Regions from separate parts of the Jeotgalibacillus sp. 10bf12 genome, predicted to be linked through region 4. Evidence: riboswitches for the same ligand, from Rfam matches in the RefSeq annotation. Region 4 holds a riboswitch; each other region holds the start of a gene.
What was found. Region 4 has a riboswitch for S-adenosylmethionine ahead of DH10bf12_RS02060 (2,3-diketo-5-methylthiopentyl-1-phosphate enolase). Riboswitches for the same ligand answer to the same signal wherever they lie in the genome.
Positions count from the first base shown of each region.

Region 1: it holds a riboswitch for S-adenosylmethionine, as region 4 does, so the genes downstream of both, metK (methionine adenosyltransferase) here and DH10bf12_RS02060 (2,3-diketo-5-methylthiopentyl-1-phosphate enolase) in region 4, are expected to answer to the same signal.
Region 2: it holds a riboswitch for S-adenosylmethionine, as region 4 does, so the genes downstream of both, DH10bf12_RS09485 (bifunctional homocysteine S-methyltransferase/methylenetetrahydrofolate reductase) here and DH10bf12_RS02060 (2,3-diketo-5-methylthiopentyl-1-phosphate enolase) in region 4, are expected to answer to the same signal.
Region 3: it holds a riboswitch for S-adenosylmethionine, as region 4 does, so the genes downstream of both, DH10bf12_RS08805 (Na+/H+ antiporter NhaC family protein) here and DH10bf12_RS02060 (2,3-diketo-5-methylthiopentyl-1-phosphate enolase) in region 4, are expected to answer to the same signal.

Region 1 covers NZ_CP200276.1:3,092,815-3,097,204, forward strand. The annotation lists gene metK (methionine adenosyltransferase) at 282-1,481, opposite strand; SAM riboswitch class I at 1,639-1,779, opposite strand; gene pckA (phosphoenolpyruvate carboxykinase (ATP)) at 2,150-3,742, shown strand; gene DH10bf12_RS16110 (DUF2584 family protein) at 3,778-4,020, opposite strand; gene DH10bf12_RS16115 (alpha/beta hydrolase family protein) at 4,026-4,390, opposite strand, start outside.
Region 2 covers NZ_CP200276.1:1,816,505-1,820,894, reverse strand. The annotation lists gene metH (methionine synthase) at 1-403, opposite strand, end outside; gene DH10bf12_RS09485 (bifunctional homocysteine S-methyltransferase/methylenetetrahydrofolate reductase) at 351-2,201, opposite strand; SAM riboswitch class I at 2,276-2,383, opposite strand; gene DH10bf12_RS09480 (DUF4352 domain-containing protein) at 2,634-3,161, opposite strand; gene DH10bf12_RS09475 (SOS response-associated peptidase) at 3,311-3,952, shown strand; gene DH10bf12_RS09470 (potassium channel family protein) at 4,135-4,390, opposite strand, start outside.
Region 3 covers NZ_CP200276.1:1,671,066-1,675,455, forward strand. The annotation lists gene DH10bf12_RS08795 (MerR family transcriptional regulator) at 1-715, shown strand, start outside; gene DH10bf12_RS08800 (SRPBCC family protein) at 831-1,283, shown strand; SAM riboswitch class I at 1,377-1,482, shown strand; gene DH10bf12_RS08805 (Na+/H+ antiporter NhaC family protein) at 1,626-2,927, shown strand; gene DH10bf12_RS08810 (glutathione peroxidase) at 2,991-3,536, opposite strand; gene DH10bf12_RS08815 (YitT family protein) at 3,810-4,358, shown strand.
Region 4 covers NZ_CP200276.1:444,500-448,889, reverse strand. The annotation lists gene DH10bf12_RS02070 (methylthioribulose 1-phosphate dehydratase) at 1-181, opposite strand, end outside; gene DH10bf12_RS02065 (2-hydroxy-3-keto-5-methylthiopentenyl-1-phosphate phosphatase) at 178-843, opposite strand; gene DH10bf12_RS02060 (2,3-diketo-5-methylthiopentyl-1-phosphate enolase) at 848-2,065, opposite strand; SAM riboswitch class I at 2,142-2,251, opposite strand; SAM riboswitch class I at 2,770-2,890, shown strand; gene DH10bf12_RS02055 (sulfite oxidase-like oxidoreductase) at 3,143-3,805, shown strand; gene mtnK (S-methyl-5-thioribose kinase) at 3,821-4,390, shown strand, end outside.

The sequences.
Region 1 (4,390 bases), 800 kb from region 4:
AAGAAAGGAGCATTTCATCTGGCTTAAGATCCGTTTGAAATGTCTATGTGAAGAGAAAGTAGAAAAAATCGTAGCTTGATTGAACACGTTCGTTACATATTTGATTTCCTTCATTTTGTCACGGAAGGTTACACAACAGAAGGTGTGGTTCGTTTGACGCTTACTGTGATTCAAAGAAACTCACACCATGTTCTTAGAATAGTGAAATTTGATCTATGCCCATTCAACAAAAAATCCGGAATATATCATAACAGATATATTCCGGACGGATTGTATTCTTATTATGCGTTAGCATCCTTCTTCAACGCATCTGCTTTATCTGTTCTTTCCCATGGAAGGTCAAGATCATTACGGCCGAAGTGTCCGTAAGCAGCTGTCTGCTTGTAGATCGGACGGCGAAGGTCAAGCATTTTAATAATGCCTGCAGGACGAAGGTCAAAGTGATTACGGATCAGATCCACAAGTGTATCCTCTTCCACTTTACCAGTGTCAAATGTATTAACAGAAATTGATACAGGCTGCGCTACGCCGATTGCGTATGCAAGCTGTACTTCACATTTATCAGCAAGACCTGCAGCAACGATGTTTTTCGCTACGTAACGTGCAGCGTAAGCACCTGAGCGGTCAACTTTCGTTGCATCCTTACCAGAGAATGCACCGCCGCCGTGACGCGCATATCCACCGTAAGTATCAACGATGATTTTACGGCCAGTCAGACCGGCATCTCCCTGAGGTCCGCCAATAACGAAGCGCCCAGTCGGGTTAATGAAGTATTTAGTATCTTCATCAATTAGCTCTGCAGGAACGACATGGTTAATTACGTGTTCCTTCAGGTTACGCTGAATACGCTCAAGGCTGACTTCCGGATGGTGCTGCGTTGAGATAACGATTGTGTCTACGCGCACCGGCTTGTCATTTTCATCATATTCAACTGTCACCTGCGTCTTACCATCAGGACGAAGGTATGGAAGAATATCTTCTTTACGCACTTCAGTCAGACGGCGTGACAGTTTGTGAGCAAGTGAGATTGGCAGTGGCATCAGTTCAGCTGTTTCGTTATTTGCATAACCGAACATAAGCCCCTGGTCGCCTGCACCAATTGATTCGATTTCCGCGTCAGTCATCTGGCTTTCACGGTCTTCTAGCGCACGGTCAACTCCTGCTGCAATGTCAGGTGACTGCTCATCAATAGAAGTTAGTACTGCACAAGTATCCGCATCAAAACCATATTTAGCACGTGTATAACCGATTTCTTTGATCGTTTCACGTACGATCTTAGGGATATCTACATACGTAGAAGTTGAGATTTCTCCAGCTACCAGAACAAGTCCGGTTGTAACAGAAGTTTCGCATGCCACGCGGGCATTCGGATCATCTTTCAGAATTGCATCAAGAATTGAATCAGAAATCTGATCACAGATTTTATCCGGATGTCCCTCAGTTACGGACTCGGATGTAAATAAACGACGTTTTACAGACATATAAGTCTCCTCCTTGTGAAGCAAATAGTCGACGGTACTCATTACCCTTAGAGATCGAACGTTAACCTACAAGATCATCCAAGTTTCGGCATAAATAAAAGAAACCTCTCCTCAAATCACGTTCATGAGGAAAGGTTCATAATCAGTTCGCCTTTCACTCTTATCGTTCAAGACACACGTCTTGCTCCAGGTTAGCACCTTCGCTCCAAATGTTTGGACCGCAAAAGCATCATGCTTTTTTGCAGAGCAGGTTGCTGGGTTTCATAGGGCCTGTCCCTCCACCAGCTCGGGATAAGAGTATCCGTTCAAAAAACTATCTTACGGAAATGAATGTGTAATGTCAATCATAATATTCTATGATAATAAGAACTTTTATTAAGCTTTCATTTTTTAAAATCCATTATCTTACTTGCACAGCTGTTGATTGGAGTGGATGGGGGCGACTCCTGCGGCAGGAAGGGACAGGTGAGGCTTATGGCGAAGCCTGCGGGCTCACCGCCCGGCCGCGGAAAGCGTCCCCCTGAAGCGGAAATCATCAGCCAACCTTTAAAAAACAAACAATTTAAGAATTTTTAACGAAATCACCAATTAGTATAGACTATTCAATTGAATGTGTTATACTAATTTCGAACAAAGGTGAATGACTTACTGAAAAGGTGGGAGATAACATGACAACAATCCGAAACACTTCAGAATTAAAAGAACTATTAATGAGCGAACGCGTGAATAAGAACCTTTCTGTACCTCAGCTTGTAGAGAAGGTATTAATGAGAGAAGAAGGCACATTAACTTCTACAGGCGCTGTAAAAGCGGAAACTGGCAAATACACCGGCCGCTCTCCAAAAGATAAATTTATTGTGGATGAAGCTTCTGTACGTGACAAGATTGACTGGGGTAAAGTCAATCAGCCGATCTCTGAGGATTCATTTGACCGTTTATATACGAAAGTACTAAACCACCTTGGTGAAAAAGAAGAAGTATTTATGTTTGAAGGATTTGCAGGCGCTGATGCTGATTCCCGCCTCCCAATCCGTGTGGTCAACGAGCGCGCATGGCATAATCTTTTTGCCCACCAGCTATTTATCAGACCTGAAAAAGGTGAAGCATGGACCAGCCGGAATGAAGCGCCGTTTACAATTTTGTCTGCTCCATCATTGAAAGCTGACCCTGAAACAGATGGTACAAATTCTGAAACATTTATCATTGTATCATTTGAACAACGCACAATTTTAATCGGTGGCACAGAATATGCAGGCGAAATGAAAAAGTCTATTTTCTCTGTGATGAATTATCTGCTACCGCAAAATGATATTTTACCGATGCACTGCTCAGCAAACGTTGGTGCTGAAGGGGATGTGGCATTATTCTTCGGACTTTCAGGAACTGGTAAAACAACGCTATCAGCAGATGCTGACCGTAAGCTCATTGGGGATGATGAGCACGGCTGGTCTGATAATGGCGTGTTTAATATCGAGGGTGGATGCTACGCGAAATGCATTAACCTGTCAGAGGAAAAAGAGCCGCAGATTTTCGATGCGATCCGATTTGGTTCAGTCCTTGAAAATGTCGTGCTTGACCCTGAGTCACATGAAGCAGACTATGATGACTCTTCATTAACTGAAAATACGCGTGCTGCATATCCGCTGCAGGCGATGAGAAATATCGTGGATCCAAGCAGAGCCGGTCACCCGAATACAATTGTATTCCTGACTGCTGATGCATTTGGTGTACTGCCTCCGATCGCAAAGCTGACAAAAGAACAGGCAATGTACCACTTCCTGAGCGGCTACACATCAAAGCTTGCCGGCACTGAAAGAGGCATTACTGAGCCGGAAGCAACGTTCTCAACCTGCTTTGGATCTCCTTTCCTTCCACTTGAACCGACTGTATACGCTGAAATGCTTGGTAAAAAGCTTGAAGAGCATGATGCAGAAGTATACCTGGTCAATACCGGCTGGACTGGCGGTGCTTACGGGACGGGATCACGTATGAAACTTACTTACACAAGAGCAATGGTTAGGGCTGCTCTCCACGGTGAGCTTGCAAATACGGAGACTGCAAGTAATGGACTATTCGGACTTGAGACACCGCTTCACATTCCAGGTGTACCTGATGATGTGCTGCAGCCGCGTTTTGCATGGAAGAATGAAAGTGAATACGAGGAAAAAGCGATGGAGCTTGCATTAAAGTTTAAAGAGAACTTTAAGAAGTTCACTAGCGTAGATGAGCGGATCGCCAGACTTGGCGGACCAATCGTCTAAATAGATAAAGCGTATCGGCTAAGCCGATACGCTTTTTAATTTGTAGACTCGAGCGATTTCATTTCAAAATAGATGACCGTTTTCTGACCGCTCCATTCAAGCTTATAAATCTCTGCGATCCCTCGCACTTCACCTGCAATTGAGTTTTTCACTTCAAGCGGTATATGCATTGGATACAGCCTGTACTCATCTTTCTCAAGCTTGAAAAAGTTCTTTTCGATTCTCTCTTCTCTTCCTTTTGTCACAATCATTGTATTTAACTCTAACGGCATCCCCATCTCGTTCAGCTCCTTTGTTTTTTCATCCAGTCTGTCAGTTTCCTGACCGTTGCAATATTTTCAAGCGGTGGAAATGCATGATGAAAATCAGCATAATACCAGCTCTCTACTGATTTGTTGTACTCCTTCAGCTTCTCTTCCAGCTGATATGCGTGCTCAGGTGACACATTGTCATCCAGCTCACCGTGTATAATGAGCACCGGACAGTTGAGTTTCTCTATTTCATTCAACGGTGTTCGCCACTTATATGCTTCAGGCACCTTTGATGGTGAACCGCCAATGACGCGCTTCATCATTCTTCTCATATCCTTTCGCTCCTGATAAGTCAGCACCATATCAGAAACGCCATTCCATGTGACAACCGAGGAAA
Region 2 (4,390 bases), 1.4 Mb from region 4:
TCGGTCCCATTGAGCCTGCAACAAAGCGCGGACGGTCTTCTGTTGACCATTTAGCGGCTGACTTTCTGGCAATTTCAGCACCAAGCCGTGAAAGTTCATAAGCATCAGATGCGATATCATATTCTTCAAGCACGACGCTCATACTGCCGAATGTGTTCGTTTCCACGATATCTGCGCCTGCTTCAAAATAGGCGTCATGGATGGTTTCAAGCAGATCAGGACGCGTGCGGTTCAGGTTCTCATTACACCCCTCAAGGTCCTCACCACCAAAATCTTCTGCTGACAGGTTCGCATCCTGAAGCATCGTACCCATTGCACCGTCCATAATCAGGATTCTTTTCTTAAGCTGTTCATTGAATAATGTGCGCACGTTGGTTTCCTCCTCTCTTTGCCGCCTGCTCATTGGCATAGCGTGTTAATTCTGCTGTCATTTCATAGCGCATAAATGGTGTGATCAGATAGATGCCATTAAATAGATCGAGCGCTGTATCAATCAGTGACTTTGTAATGGCCAATCCTTCCTGGTAAGATTTTTCACGGTCACCGGACACTGCTGCCATCCGGTCTCTTACCTGTTCAGTTAATTTGATACCGGGTACTTCATTATGAAGGAAGTCTGCGTTTTTGCTGCTTGTCAAAGGCATCAGGCCAATATATACGGGCTTTCCAAGATCCTTAACTGCTTCAGCTGTCTGAATCAGCTTTTCCTCAGAGAATACAGGCTGACTCATAAAGTAATCAGCTCCGGCCGAGATCTTTTTCTCCAGACGCTGTACGGCTCTTTCAACACTTCTGACATTCGGGTTGAATGCCGCACCGATCGTAAATGAAGCTTTCTCGCCTAAGTCTTTTCCGGACATCGACATGCCGTTATTCAGCTGCTGGATCATTTCAATCAATTCAAATGATGATACGTCATAGACTGAAGCTGCACCCGGGAAATCCCCAACCTTTGTCGGGTCACCTGTGACAGCCAGAATGTCATGAAGCCCAAGTGTGTGAAGTCCCATCAGATGGCTTTGAAGCCCGATCAGATTACGGTCTCTGCACGTCAGATGAACAAGCGGACGGACGCCCTGCTGTTTGATCAGGTAACCAAGTGACTCATTGGATACACGCGGACTCGCAAGTGAGTTATCAGCAAGAGTAACAGCATCAGCTCCGGCTGCACCGAGTGCTTTTGCACCTTCGATAAACTTATCTGTATAAAGCTTCTTGGGAGGATCGAGTTCAACAATGACTGATTTGCGGTCTCTAACGATGTCTGTGAGGGGCTCAGGCAAATCCTTTTGTCTTGAGCGCACTACAATCTTTTCAGCTTTCTCCACTCTTTTTTCAGTAATAGGTGCAAGCCCTTTTAGTGCCTGGCTGAATGCTCTCACATGATCCGGCGTTGTCCCGCAGCATCCCCCGAGCAGTCTGACTCCCTGCTCTCTGAATGCAGGTGCCACCTCACCAAAGTATTCAGCATTATTGCTGTACTGAAGTGAGCCTTCTGAGTAAGATGGAAGACTCGCGTTTGGATAACAGGACAGATAAGCCTTTTCAGGAAGCGGTACCTGTTCAAGTGACTTAATCATATGGAATGGACCCTGTCTGCAATTTAAGCCAACTACATCGGCTCCAAGCTGTTCAAGCTCCAGTAGCGCTTCAGAAACCGGTTTACCATTTTGCATCACATCCGGCTCCTGAACTGAAATATGCGCAATAATCGGCAGGTCTGTTTCTTTTCTGGCGATTTCAATGACCGCTGCCAGTTCCTCGAAATCGTAATACGTTTCAAATAATAACCCGTCTACTCCTTCTAACAGTAAACAGTAAAGCTGTTCTCTGAATGTCCGCTTGATTTCATTCAGGTCAATCGATTGAGGACGGAAGCTTCTGATCCCGCCGATTGTACCGAGAATGAAGGTATTGTCTTTCGCCGCAGCTTTAGCGTTTTTTACAGCCGCAGTATTGATTTCTTTTACCTTTTCTTCGAGTCCGTAGCGCTCGAGCTTATGATAGTTCGCGCCGTAGGTATTTGTTTGTATCACATCAGCACCAGCATCAATGTATGCACGATGAATTTGCTGGATATGCTCTGCATGAGACAGATTTAATTCTTCAAAGCACTGATCTGAGCCATATGAATACAGGAGGGTTCCCATCGCGCCGTCACCAATCAGAATTCTTTGCTTCATTTCTTCAAGTAAGTTCATTATTTCACCCTTCCTGATGTATATACAAAAAAGCCTTCCATCATCATAGATAAGAAGGCTTTAGACTACTAAGCTTCTTATCTTCCCTGCATGATTGCAGGATGGATTTAGCACCTTTTCACATTGTGTGTAGGTTGCTGAGGTTTCAACGGGCCTGTTCCCTCCGCCTCTCTTGATAAGAATCCACGCTATTCAATTAATTATGACAACTTTACAAGAAAGGTGGCTGTTGTGTCAATAGGAGTGATGATTAAAATACGTTTAGGTAAATGATTGGATATAAAAAAGAGGCTGAACATAATTGTTCGAGCCCCTTTAATCGTTTCGCTTCACTTCAGGCGGACGCTTTCCGTGGCCGGACGGTGTCTTCACCTTACGCTCCGCTGCATTTATCATGTCCATTTTTATAAAAGCCAAGTGCTTAAAATACGATTAGTCTAAAGAAGTAATCCCCGGCAGTCTCCATTCAACTTCTTCTTCACCGATTGTGCCGAAAAGTTTGAATGCAGTTGCTGCTGCAGATTCATATTGTAATGAGCCTTCTGCTGATTCTCCTGCTGCGATTGTCCATTCAGACGGATCGCCGTAAGCCATTTTTTCTTCATCTGTAAGATCAGTCAATGTGAAGTCCTCTGAAGATAAAGATACTTCCTCTTCACCATTATTTGTCACTGTCATATTGATCTCGTAAACACGATTCGTGTCATCGATTTGTTCAGCAACACCAGTATCAGTCACTGTAACTGTCAGGTCACCTGAAGTTACCTCGTCACCAACAAGATAAAGCTCTGGTTCAGCGCTTTCTTCTTCACCTGCTTCTTCTGTTGAAGCCTCTTCCGTTTCTTCTGCAAATTCCTCAGTTGTTGCTTCTTCTGTTTCTGCCGGCTCTGACGAATCATCTGAGCAGGCTGCAAGCATAAGTGCAGCTGCCATTGCAGATACTAACCAAAATTTCTTCATATGGAAAACCCTCCTGAATATGTATGTCTGTATTCAGTATGATTCGTATACCGAAACAAATCAACCGATTACCTTTAAAAGGAAATAAGTTGTAATCTTCTCTATCTTCGCAATATTTTGTTAGAATGCTTATAAAGGAGAGATGAGGGATGTGCGGACGATTTTCTTTAGTTGAGGCGATGTATGATCTGCAGCAGTATTATCAGTTTGAGATGAGGGATGATTTTCTTTATACGCCAAACCTGAACCTGTCACCAAGTCAGCATGCTGCAGCGGTTGTGCAGTTAAACGGACAGCGTTATCCCGCCTCTTTCAGGTGGGGACTGATTCCCCCTTTTGCTAAGGATGAAAAAATTGGGTATAAAACGTTCAATGCCAGGTCTGAAACGGTCGCAGAGAAGCCAAGCTTTCGCAGAGCATTTGAATCCAAACGGTGCCTGATTCCTGCCACTTCATTTTACGAATGGAAAAAATCAGGGAGGGAAAAACAGCCCTACGAAATAAAGAGGCACGACGGTGAGCCGATTACATTTGCAGGTCTGTGGGAGTCTTGGCGTCATGATGATCAAATCATCAGAAGCTGTACGATCTTAACGACTGAACCAAATGATCTGATGGCTGATATCCATACTAGAATGCCTGTCATACTTGAACGGGATGCTTTCAATCAGTGGCTGGACCCGGAAGAAGATAAAGCGTCGCTTAAAAAACTTCTCAAGCCCTGTGCAAGTGAACTGCTGATGGCTGAAGAAATTTCAGGAGAGAGATTTAAAAGATCCGGAACCTCATAAAGAGATTCCGGATCTTTTATTAGACTTTGCTAAAGTTGGCTGTTGATTTCCGCTTCAGGGGACGCTTTCCGCGGCCGGGCAGTGAGCCCTCAGGCTTCGCAATGCCCCTCCGCCCCCTCACGCTTCAATCATCAGCTGTGCAGTAATACTGATAGATTTTAACAAAACAATTATTAACACGATCAGACACCCTGTTTCTCAAATCGGTGAAGCTTTCTGTTCTCACCGATGACAATCAGTACATCCTCTTTTTGAATTTTATCGTCTCCACTTGGTGATACAATCATATCATGCTGCCTGTAGATCCCGACAATGTTACATCCAAAGCGGTTTCTGATGTTCAGTGCGGCGATAGTTTTACCGATAATTTTCGGCGTTGCTTTTATTTCGACCATTGAATGCTCTTCAGTCAGTTCAACATAATCAATAAAATGTTTG
Region 3 (4,390 bases), 1.2 Mb from region 4:
CGGCCGCACACTGAGATACTACGATGAGATCGATCTGTTAAAGCCTGCAAGAATCAGTTCGTCAGGTTACCGGATCTATGGTGAAAAAGAAGTGGATCTGCTGCAGCAGATTCTCTTTTACAGGGAGCTTGAAGTGAGCCTGGATAAAATCAGACAGATTATTCATCACCCGGACTTTGATCTGGTCTCAGCTTTGCAGCAGCATGTTCAGAAACTGCAGGAGAAACATGCCCGTCTTGAACAAATCATTTCAACCGTACAAACAACGATTGAAAGCAAAGAAGGAGGTACTCCAATGAAAGATCAGGAGAAATTTGAAGGGTTAAAGCAAAAGATGATTGATGAAAATGAACAGCAGTATGGTAAAGAAGTGCGCCAACAATATGGGGACCAGGTAGTAGATGACAGCAACGCAAAAATGCGGGGCTTAACTGAAGCAGACTTCAAGCGGATGAACGAGGTTGAAAAAGCATTTTTTACAGAGCTTAAAAAAGCGTTTGATACAGGAGACCCCGCTTCACCTGAAGCACAAAAAGCAGTCGCACTGCATAAAGAATGGCTCAGCTTTACCTGGCCAAAGTATTCAAAAGAAGCACATGCCGGTCTTGGGGAAATGTACGTAAGTGATGATCGGTTTACTGCCTACTATGATCAGCACATTGAAGGCGGAACTGTATTTTTACGTAATGCGATCAATGTGTATACTGGAAAATAATCTTTATCGAAAAGTCATTTGCAGACGTGCAGATGACTTTTTTAGTCTTTACTGATTCCATGCTTTAAAATAAATACAGTGTTCATTTTATTGACGCAGGAAAGGATGAATGATTGTGATCACATGGAAAGAAGAAACAATGATTAATGCACATATTGAAGAAGTCTGGGATTTATTTAAGGATAAAAATATTAAAAGAATTATGCCAAAGGTGATTTCGCATGATCTTGTGGAAGGTGAGGAAACTGTAGCAGGCGCAAAGCATCAGCAAACGTATGGCGAGGGGAAGCGCGTAGAAACCTACTTTGTACATACCCTTGCTTATGAGGATCATGAAAATGAAAAGTATAAGAAGGTTAACTTTATATTGGGTAAAGCGTTTGATACGACATTTTCTTTTAAGCTGCTTAAAGAAAGTGAGGAGCAGACAAGACTCATCTATGAAGGAGAAAATAAAGGAGCTAATTTCGTCGGTAAAGCGATGATGAAGCTTGCCGGTAAAAAACAGGACAATAAAGTTGTGCTCGAGTTCCTGGAAAGAGTAAAGAAAGAAGCTGAAAGCAGCTGACCTGTGATTGAATATTCTCAATTTTGCTGATTGTATTGACTTATCCGACTGAATCACTTATATTTCTACAATCATTAAAAACTTCATAACATCTTCTTATGATGAGAGGCAGAGGGACTGGCCCTTTGAAGCCTCGGCAGCGGACTCTTAATTTGAGTACTGTGCCAATTCCAGCAGGCGTTCGCCTGAGAGATAAGAAAAGTTGTTTGCTTATACAAGCCTCTTCTTTTTCTTATTGAAGAGGTTTTTTTGTGTCCGAAAAACCTCTTCAGTGTTTGTTTTAAACCAATATGGGTACTTTTTCAAGATTAGGGCACGATTTTATTTCAGGAGGCAAAACAGATGAATCAGGAGAATATTCAGAGCAATCCGCTCGCACTTATTCCGTTTGGCGTATTTATTTTACTTTTTATCGGATCAGGAATTTTAACAGGCGACTTTTATTTCATGCCTGTATTAGTTGCATTGTTTACAGCGATTTTAGTCGCAATGCTCATGAATCGAAAAACAGATTTTCAGACGAAAACGATGCAGCTTGCGAAAGGTGGAGGACATCCGAACATTATCTTAATGGTTGTGATCTTCCTACTGGCCGGTGCATTCGCTTCAGTCGCAGAAGGTGCCGGTGCTGTTGATTCAACGGTTAACCTTGGACTTTCACTGCTGCCGCAAAACCTGCTGATTGTTGGTCTGTTCGTCATTGCATGCTTTATCTCTATTTCAATGGGGACATCAGTTGGAACAATTGTAGCACTGGCGCCAATTGGACTTGGACTGTCAGAGCAGACTGATATTGGCGTAGCACTTGCGATGGGGGCAATTGTCAGTGGTGCAATGTTTGGTGATAACCTGTCAATCATTTCTGATACAACGATTGCAGCAGTCCGTACGCAGGGAACAAAAATGAAGGATAAATTTAAAGCGAATATCTTTATCGTATTACCGGCAGCGATCATTACAGCGATTATTTTTGGTGTAATGACAGCTGGGAATAGTGCTTCAATTGATGGAGATAACCCGTATAATTTAGTGCAGGTACTGCCTTATCTCGGCGTATTAATTTTTGCTGTTGCCGGGGCAAACGTAATTCTCGTTTTACTTGGCGGCATTATTTTTGCAGGGGTTGTCGGATTGGCACTAGGTCAATACCGCTTTATAGACTTAATTGGTCTGATTGGAGACGGCTTTACAAATATGCAGGAGCTCGCGATGATCGCCATTTTGCTTGGCGGACTGGTAGAGCTGATCAGAGCAAATGGAGGAATTGAATTCCTGCTTCAGTCAGTCACAAAGCGCGTGAAATCGAAAAAAGGTGGAGAAGCAGGGATCGCAGGGCTTGTCGGGACAGTGAATCTTGCGACAGCTAATAATACCATTTCGATTATCACTGCCGGACCGCTCGCAAAACAGATTGCTGATGAGTACGGTATTGATAAGCGCAGATCAGCGAGTTTGCTTGATATTTTCTCAAGTTCAGTACAGGGTATGATTCCTTACGGTGCACAGCTTCTTGCTGTTGCTGGTGTAGCAGGAATATCTCCTGCTGAGATTGTCCCATACTGCATTTATCCGATTCTGATTGCGCTGTCCGGCTCGATTGCGATCGCCATTCAATTTCCTAGATTTAAGGAGAAGAGTGTATAGTTTTTGGTGGAACAACTTGATTCAACATAAAAGCCGCAGCAGAATTCACTGCTGCGGCTTTTATTATAAAGCTGCCTTAATCTTTGCTTCCATATCCAGCGGCTCTGCTGTTGGTTCAAAGCGCTCGACTACCTGTCCATTCCGATCGATTAAAAACTTTGTGAAGTTCCATTTAATCGAGTCTCCATCCATATAGTGTGGAAAGCGTTCATTCACAATAGAAACCAGCAATTTAGAAATTGGGTGAGCCATATCAAATCCTTGAAAAGGCTTCTGTTCAGCTAAGTAAGTAAACAGAGGAGACGCATCATGATCTCTAACATTTATTTTTTTAAAGATAGGGAAATTGACACCATAATTCATTGCGCAAAACTGTGTAATCTCTCCATCCCCAAGTGGCTCCTGTTCAGCAAATTGGTTAGAAGGGAAACCTAATATTTGCAGCCCGTGCTCCTCATAACGTTCCTGCAGTTTCTGCAGATCTTCGAGTTGTGGTGTGAACCCGCATTTAGTTGCTGTGTTAACAATTAACAACAGCTTTCCTTTGTAAACATCTAAACTTTTCGTGAAGCCACTTGATGTTTTTACTTTGAAATCATAAACGGTCATTAGTTGATTTCTCCTTCGTGAAAAGTCCAAATATATAAATGAACTTGTTTTAAGTTTTTTGAGCTTTTATACCTATATCCTTTATTTATATATAATAAACAAAAATACCTATATTTTAGTGGTGAACAGTTTTTATTGGTCTTTATTCAAAACCATTTCACTGCTGAGTTGTATGATAGCGCCGCGGGCATATATCATTCAAAAAATCATAGCATAAGAAATAAAGCATGCTTTGAAAGGGGTAATATGCTTTTTAAAAAGAGCATCGCAATTATGATTGGAAGTTTCATGCTGGCGACAGGAATTAATGGCTTCTTAGTCCCTCATCATCTGCTTGACGGAGGGATGATTGGTCTCGCGTTAATCGCGCATTACTATTTCGGTGTACAAGTTGGTCTGGCCATGATTTTATTGAGTGTGCCGCTATTTATTTATGCCTGGTTTATGAAAAGAGCCTATTTTTATAATAGCCTTCATGGTTTGTTCGTCTCATCTCTGCTCATTGACTGGTTGTCACCGCTCAGGTCATTTTTTCAAATGCCGATCCTGCCAAGTGTGATCGCAGGCGGACTGCTAATTGGTTTTGGAATTGGTCTGATGCTGCTGTTTGAGACAAGTACTGGAGGTACAGACTTATTGGCTCATATGATTTCTAAAGCCGTCTCAATGAATACCGGGATCGTCATTTTTATTGTGGATGGGGTCGTGATTCTGCTTGGCTATCAGGTGCTCGGACTTCACACATTTTTGTATTCCTGTGGTGTCATCATTATTGTCGGGGCTGTAACAGCAATCACTTTACAGAGGAAACCGGACAAATAACTTGCAGATGTTTGATGAGAAATATTAAAATG
Region 4 (4,390 bases):
AGTCTTCATCGGTCCGCTGATACTTATCCTTACCGCTTGCTGTGACTAAAAATTCGAGCGGATCATCAGATACTTTAATCGACAGATTGCCGCTTGTACCCGGGAACCAGTATCTTGCACCAAGTGCATCCTTTACATCGGCAAGCTCCTGCCAGCGTGCTTCAAGGTCAAGTGTTTTCAACGGTGTACAACCTCCTTGGACTGTTCAAGATACGTAACCACTTCATCAAAATGAGTAAAACGCTTATACGGAAGATTCAGCTCCCTGCACTTTTCCTCAAGGTAATCACCACAGACAAATACCAGATCAGCAAGCTTTGCTGCCTCAAGGTCTGTGACTGAATCACCAATGACAATTTTCTGTACATGTTCATCAGCAAGTTCTCTGATAATGCTTGGCTTGCAGCACCCGCAGTCATTTGAACAATGTTCATCACATGTATGCGGCCAGGTGATTTGAATCGTATTTCCCGAGAAATCACTGCCGTTGCAGTAAAGCTGCTTTTCAAGGTCATATGGTTTTAACATAGGCTTTACGAAAAAGTCGATGCCGCCGCTGACGATGTTCAGGGGTACATTTTCTTTTCTTGTATAGCTGACAAAATCCCCAAAACCATCACGTATTTCAGCTGTTTCGACAACATAATGAATGATCTCATCTTTTAAAGAAGAAGGGAGGGTTGCAAACATTTTTCCTACGCCTTCACGAATCGATATTTCCCGGGAAAGAATCTGATCTTTAATCTGTTCCCATCCCGGTGGATCAAAGTGCTGCATGATGGAAATAATGTTGTCGGATTTTGTAATCGTGCCATCAAAATCACAAAAGATTACGCTCGGCATGCGCTCACCCCCATAATGCAAGTGCCTTTTCAAGCTCTGCTGACTTTGCAGCAGCGTCCTCTAAAGTACCACCGGCCTGCACTTCTGCGATGGCATCACGGAACGCTTTTGCACCGGCAGCCGCGCCACCTGGGTGACCATGGATCCCGCCGCCTGCATTAATAATGGAGTCTTTACCGAAGTCCTCGATCAGCTGAGGCACTAACCCCGGGTGAATGCCTGCTGACGGAACAGGGAAGGCGCGTCTCAGACGGCTGTCAGAGGTAAGGGCATCTCTGATTGCAAATGTTTCAGCTTTTTCCATTGCGACACTGCCGTATGGAGAAGGGAACAGCACGAAATCTGCACCTGCAAGACGAAGCAATTTACCAAGCAGTACCTGATTAGAAATTCCGTGAAGCGGTGAAGCCGTAAAGGCGCCGGATACAGCAGGGTGCGCCATAATCGGCACATCAATATATGGGTCTTCAGCAAGGCTCTGCAATGTATCAAGTCCGTAAGCAAATACGTTAAAGAGAAGTGCATTTGCGCCAAGTGACACTGCTTTTCGTGCTTTTTCTTTTAAATCAAATGTTCTTCCTGAAAGATTCACTGCATATAACGTGCGGTGGCCTGTGCGCTCATATTCTTCATTCAAAACCTTTACGCCGCGGCGGATCCGATCCTCAAAAGGTGTAAGTGGATTATCAAATAAAATCTCATCATCCTTTACAAGATCAACGCCGCCTGCAGCCTGTGCGCGAAGCTGTTCTTCAAACAGGTCTGTTCCGCGGCCGATCATCCCTTTAAAAATACTCATCAGCAGTGGGCGATCGTGTACGCCAAGTTTATTTCTGATTGAATCAATCCCGAACTGGGGACCGGGGAACTGCTGTTCAAGTGCTTCATCAAGCTCGATATCAACAAGCTTCACTTCACCATCCAGTGAAAGCTTTCCAAAAATCGTAGTCAGGATTGCCGGAATATCAGCACTGAAGTTTGCTGCCGGATAGGCGATTTTAATCAGCCCTGCCTTACGCTCACCCAGGTGGCCGGCTGCTGCTGAAGGTGACGTTTCACTGACAGAAACAACCTCACCCTTATGTTTTTTCAACTGCTCCTGATCAACCGCCGGCAGGTCCGTCCATGAACCGACCGTCAGCCCAAGTGCAATAGACTCGGCCTTTTTTTCTAAATTTCCTTTTGCATCATGTACGAGATAAGTCGCTGTAATTTTTGACATTATTGACATCCTTTCAAAAAAAGAAATAAAAAATCCGCTCCCAAAGAGGAAGCGGACATCAAAATGAACGTTCTTCCTCTTATCCTTCAGCTGTCGCTGTGAGAATTAGCACCTTGAATCAGCGTTAGCTGAAACAGGTTGCCGGGTTTCATCGGGCTCGGTCCCTCCACCTGCTCTTTATAAGAGTTTCATACGTATTCGGTTGGATTTAAAATCATGTACCGAATTATGGCAGACATCTTCAAAAACGTCAAGCTGCTTTTTCAGAAAATTATATTATTGTGATTTTAGTTTATGAGTAATATTGTGTTTGTCTCTTAATAATTTGGTGGGTGTTTTCCGCTTCAGGGGGACGCTTTAACCACCCGCTGAGCAGGTACTAAGATTTTTTAAGAAACTTTAAAGAATGAGAGATAATTGATCAACCGACTCTATATAATTTTAAAAGATAACTCAGCTGTTGACCGGAGTGGAAGGCGGCGACTCCAACGGCGGAAAGGGACAGGTGAGACCCTGTAATGCGAAGCATGGAAGGGGCTCACCGCCCGGCCGTGGAAAGCGTCCGCCTGAAACGCAGGTCAACAGCGGTTCCCAGAAGCCCTCAAAAATAATTTTTAAAAAACTCATTGACAAAACGTCACTCTATTCCGTAAACTTGCAATTATGAATTCGAAATAACCAAAAACAACCAACTACATATACCACTCTTATCGAGAGTTGGCTGAGGGAATTGGCCCTATGAAGCCCGGCAACCGGCCCCGCTGTATACATTCAGCAGGGACACGGTGCTACATCCAACAGACGTAATGGTCTGAGAGATAAGAGGTCGAATCAGTCTAATTCTGCCTCTTTCTATCTTAGAAAGGGGCTTTTTATTGTTTAACTTTATAAAGCTGGCTGTGATTTCCGCTTCAGGCGGACGCTTTCCGTGGCCGGGCGCTGAGCCATCAGGCTTCGCCGTGATCGTCTCACCTGTCCCTTCCTGCCAAAGGAGTCGCCGCCTTACGCTCCAATCTCAGCTGAGGAAAGATGAAAATGGCTTTTACTAAGAAAGAATCAAACAAGGAGCGTGAAACAATGGGTAAGGCAGAACGGTTGAAAAAAGCACGGCCGCCGGTACAGAAAAATACACATGATGGCAGACTCCCGCCAGGTCAGACGCTGACAGAAAAATTTCCGATTCTGCATGAAGGCGAGGTCCCTGAATACAATCTTGCTACATGGGATTTCACGCTGTTTGGTGAAGGGGCAACGAAAAGGACATTCACATATGACGAGCTCATGCAGCTGCCGCAGACGACGGTTGTGAAAGATATTCACTGCGTCACAAGATGGTCGCGGTTTGATAATGCATTTACAGGCGTCACAATCAAAGACTTACTGAAAGACTACGATATTCCTGAAGGCACAAAACACGTCATGATTTATGGAGATCATGACTATGAGACGAACCTTCCTCTTGAGGATCTGCTCGGAGATGACATTCTACTGGCACATTCCTTTGAGGGAAAGCCGCTGACAGCAAAGCACGGCTATCCATTCAGATTGGTCGTGCCGCATCTGTATTTCTGGAAGAGTGTGAAGTGGATCAGAGGCATTGAATTTTTAAAGGAAGACCGCCCAGGATTCTGGGAGCGTAACGGATTCCACAATTACGGTGAAGTATTCAGAGAAGAGCGTTTTTCAGGAGAGGATCTCGATATTCCTGAAGATGAATGGCATAAAAAAGAATTTGATTAAAGGAGAGGAACGTTAATGACAAATGTACGTGAGCATGTGTATGAACCATTTACTGAACAGAGTGTCCTCGTTTATTTAGAAAATAAGGGACTGATCACTGATAAAGAGCAGGTAACGTGTAAAGAAGTTGGAGATGGCAATCTGAATTATGTGTTTATTGTGAAGGATCTGCAGACTGACAAATCACTTGTTGTGAAGCAGGCGCTGCCATATGCAAAGGTTGTCGGTGAAAGCTGGCCGCTGTCGCTTGATCGTGCACGCATTGAGCGCCAGGCACTGCAGGAAGCAGCGAAATATGTGCCATCGCTTGTGCCGGAAGTTTTCGATTATGATGATGATTATGCAGTAACTGTCATGGAGGACCTGTCAGATCACGTGATTCTCAGAAAAGGATTAATTGAAGGGAACCTTTATCCTCACATTTCAGCGCATATTGGTTCATATCTTGCAGAAAACCTGTTCAACGCCTCTGATGAAGCGCTTGGACCGATTGAAAAGAAAAAGCTGGCACGTCAGTTTGTGAATCCTGACCTGTGTGACATTACTGAAAAACTTGTATTCACAGATCCTTACCAAAATGCTGAA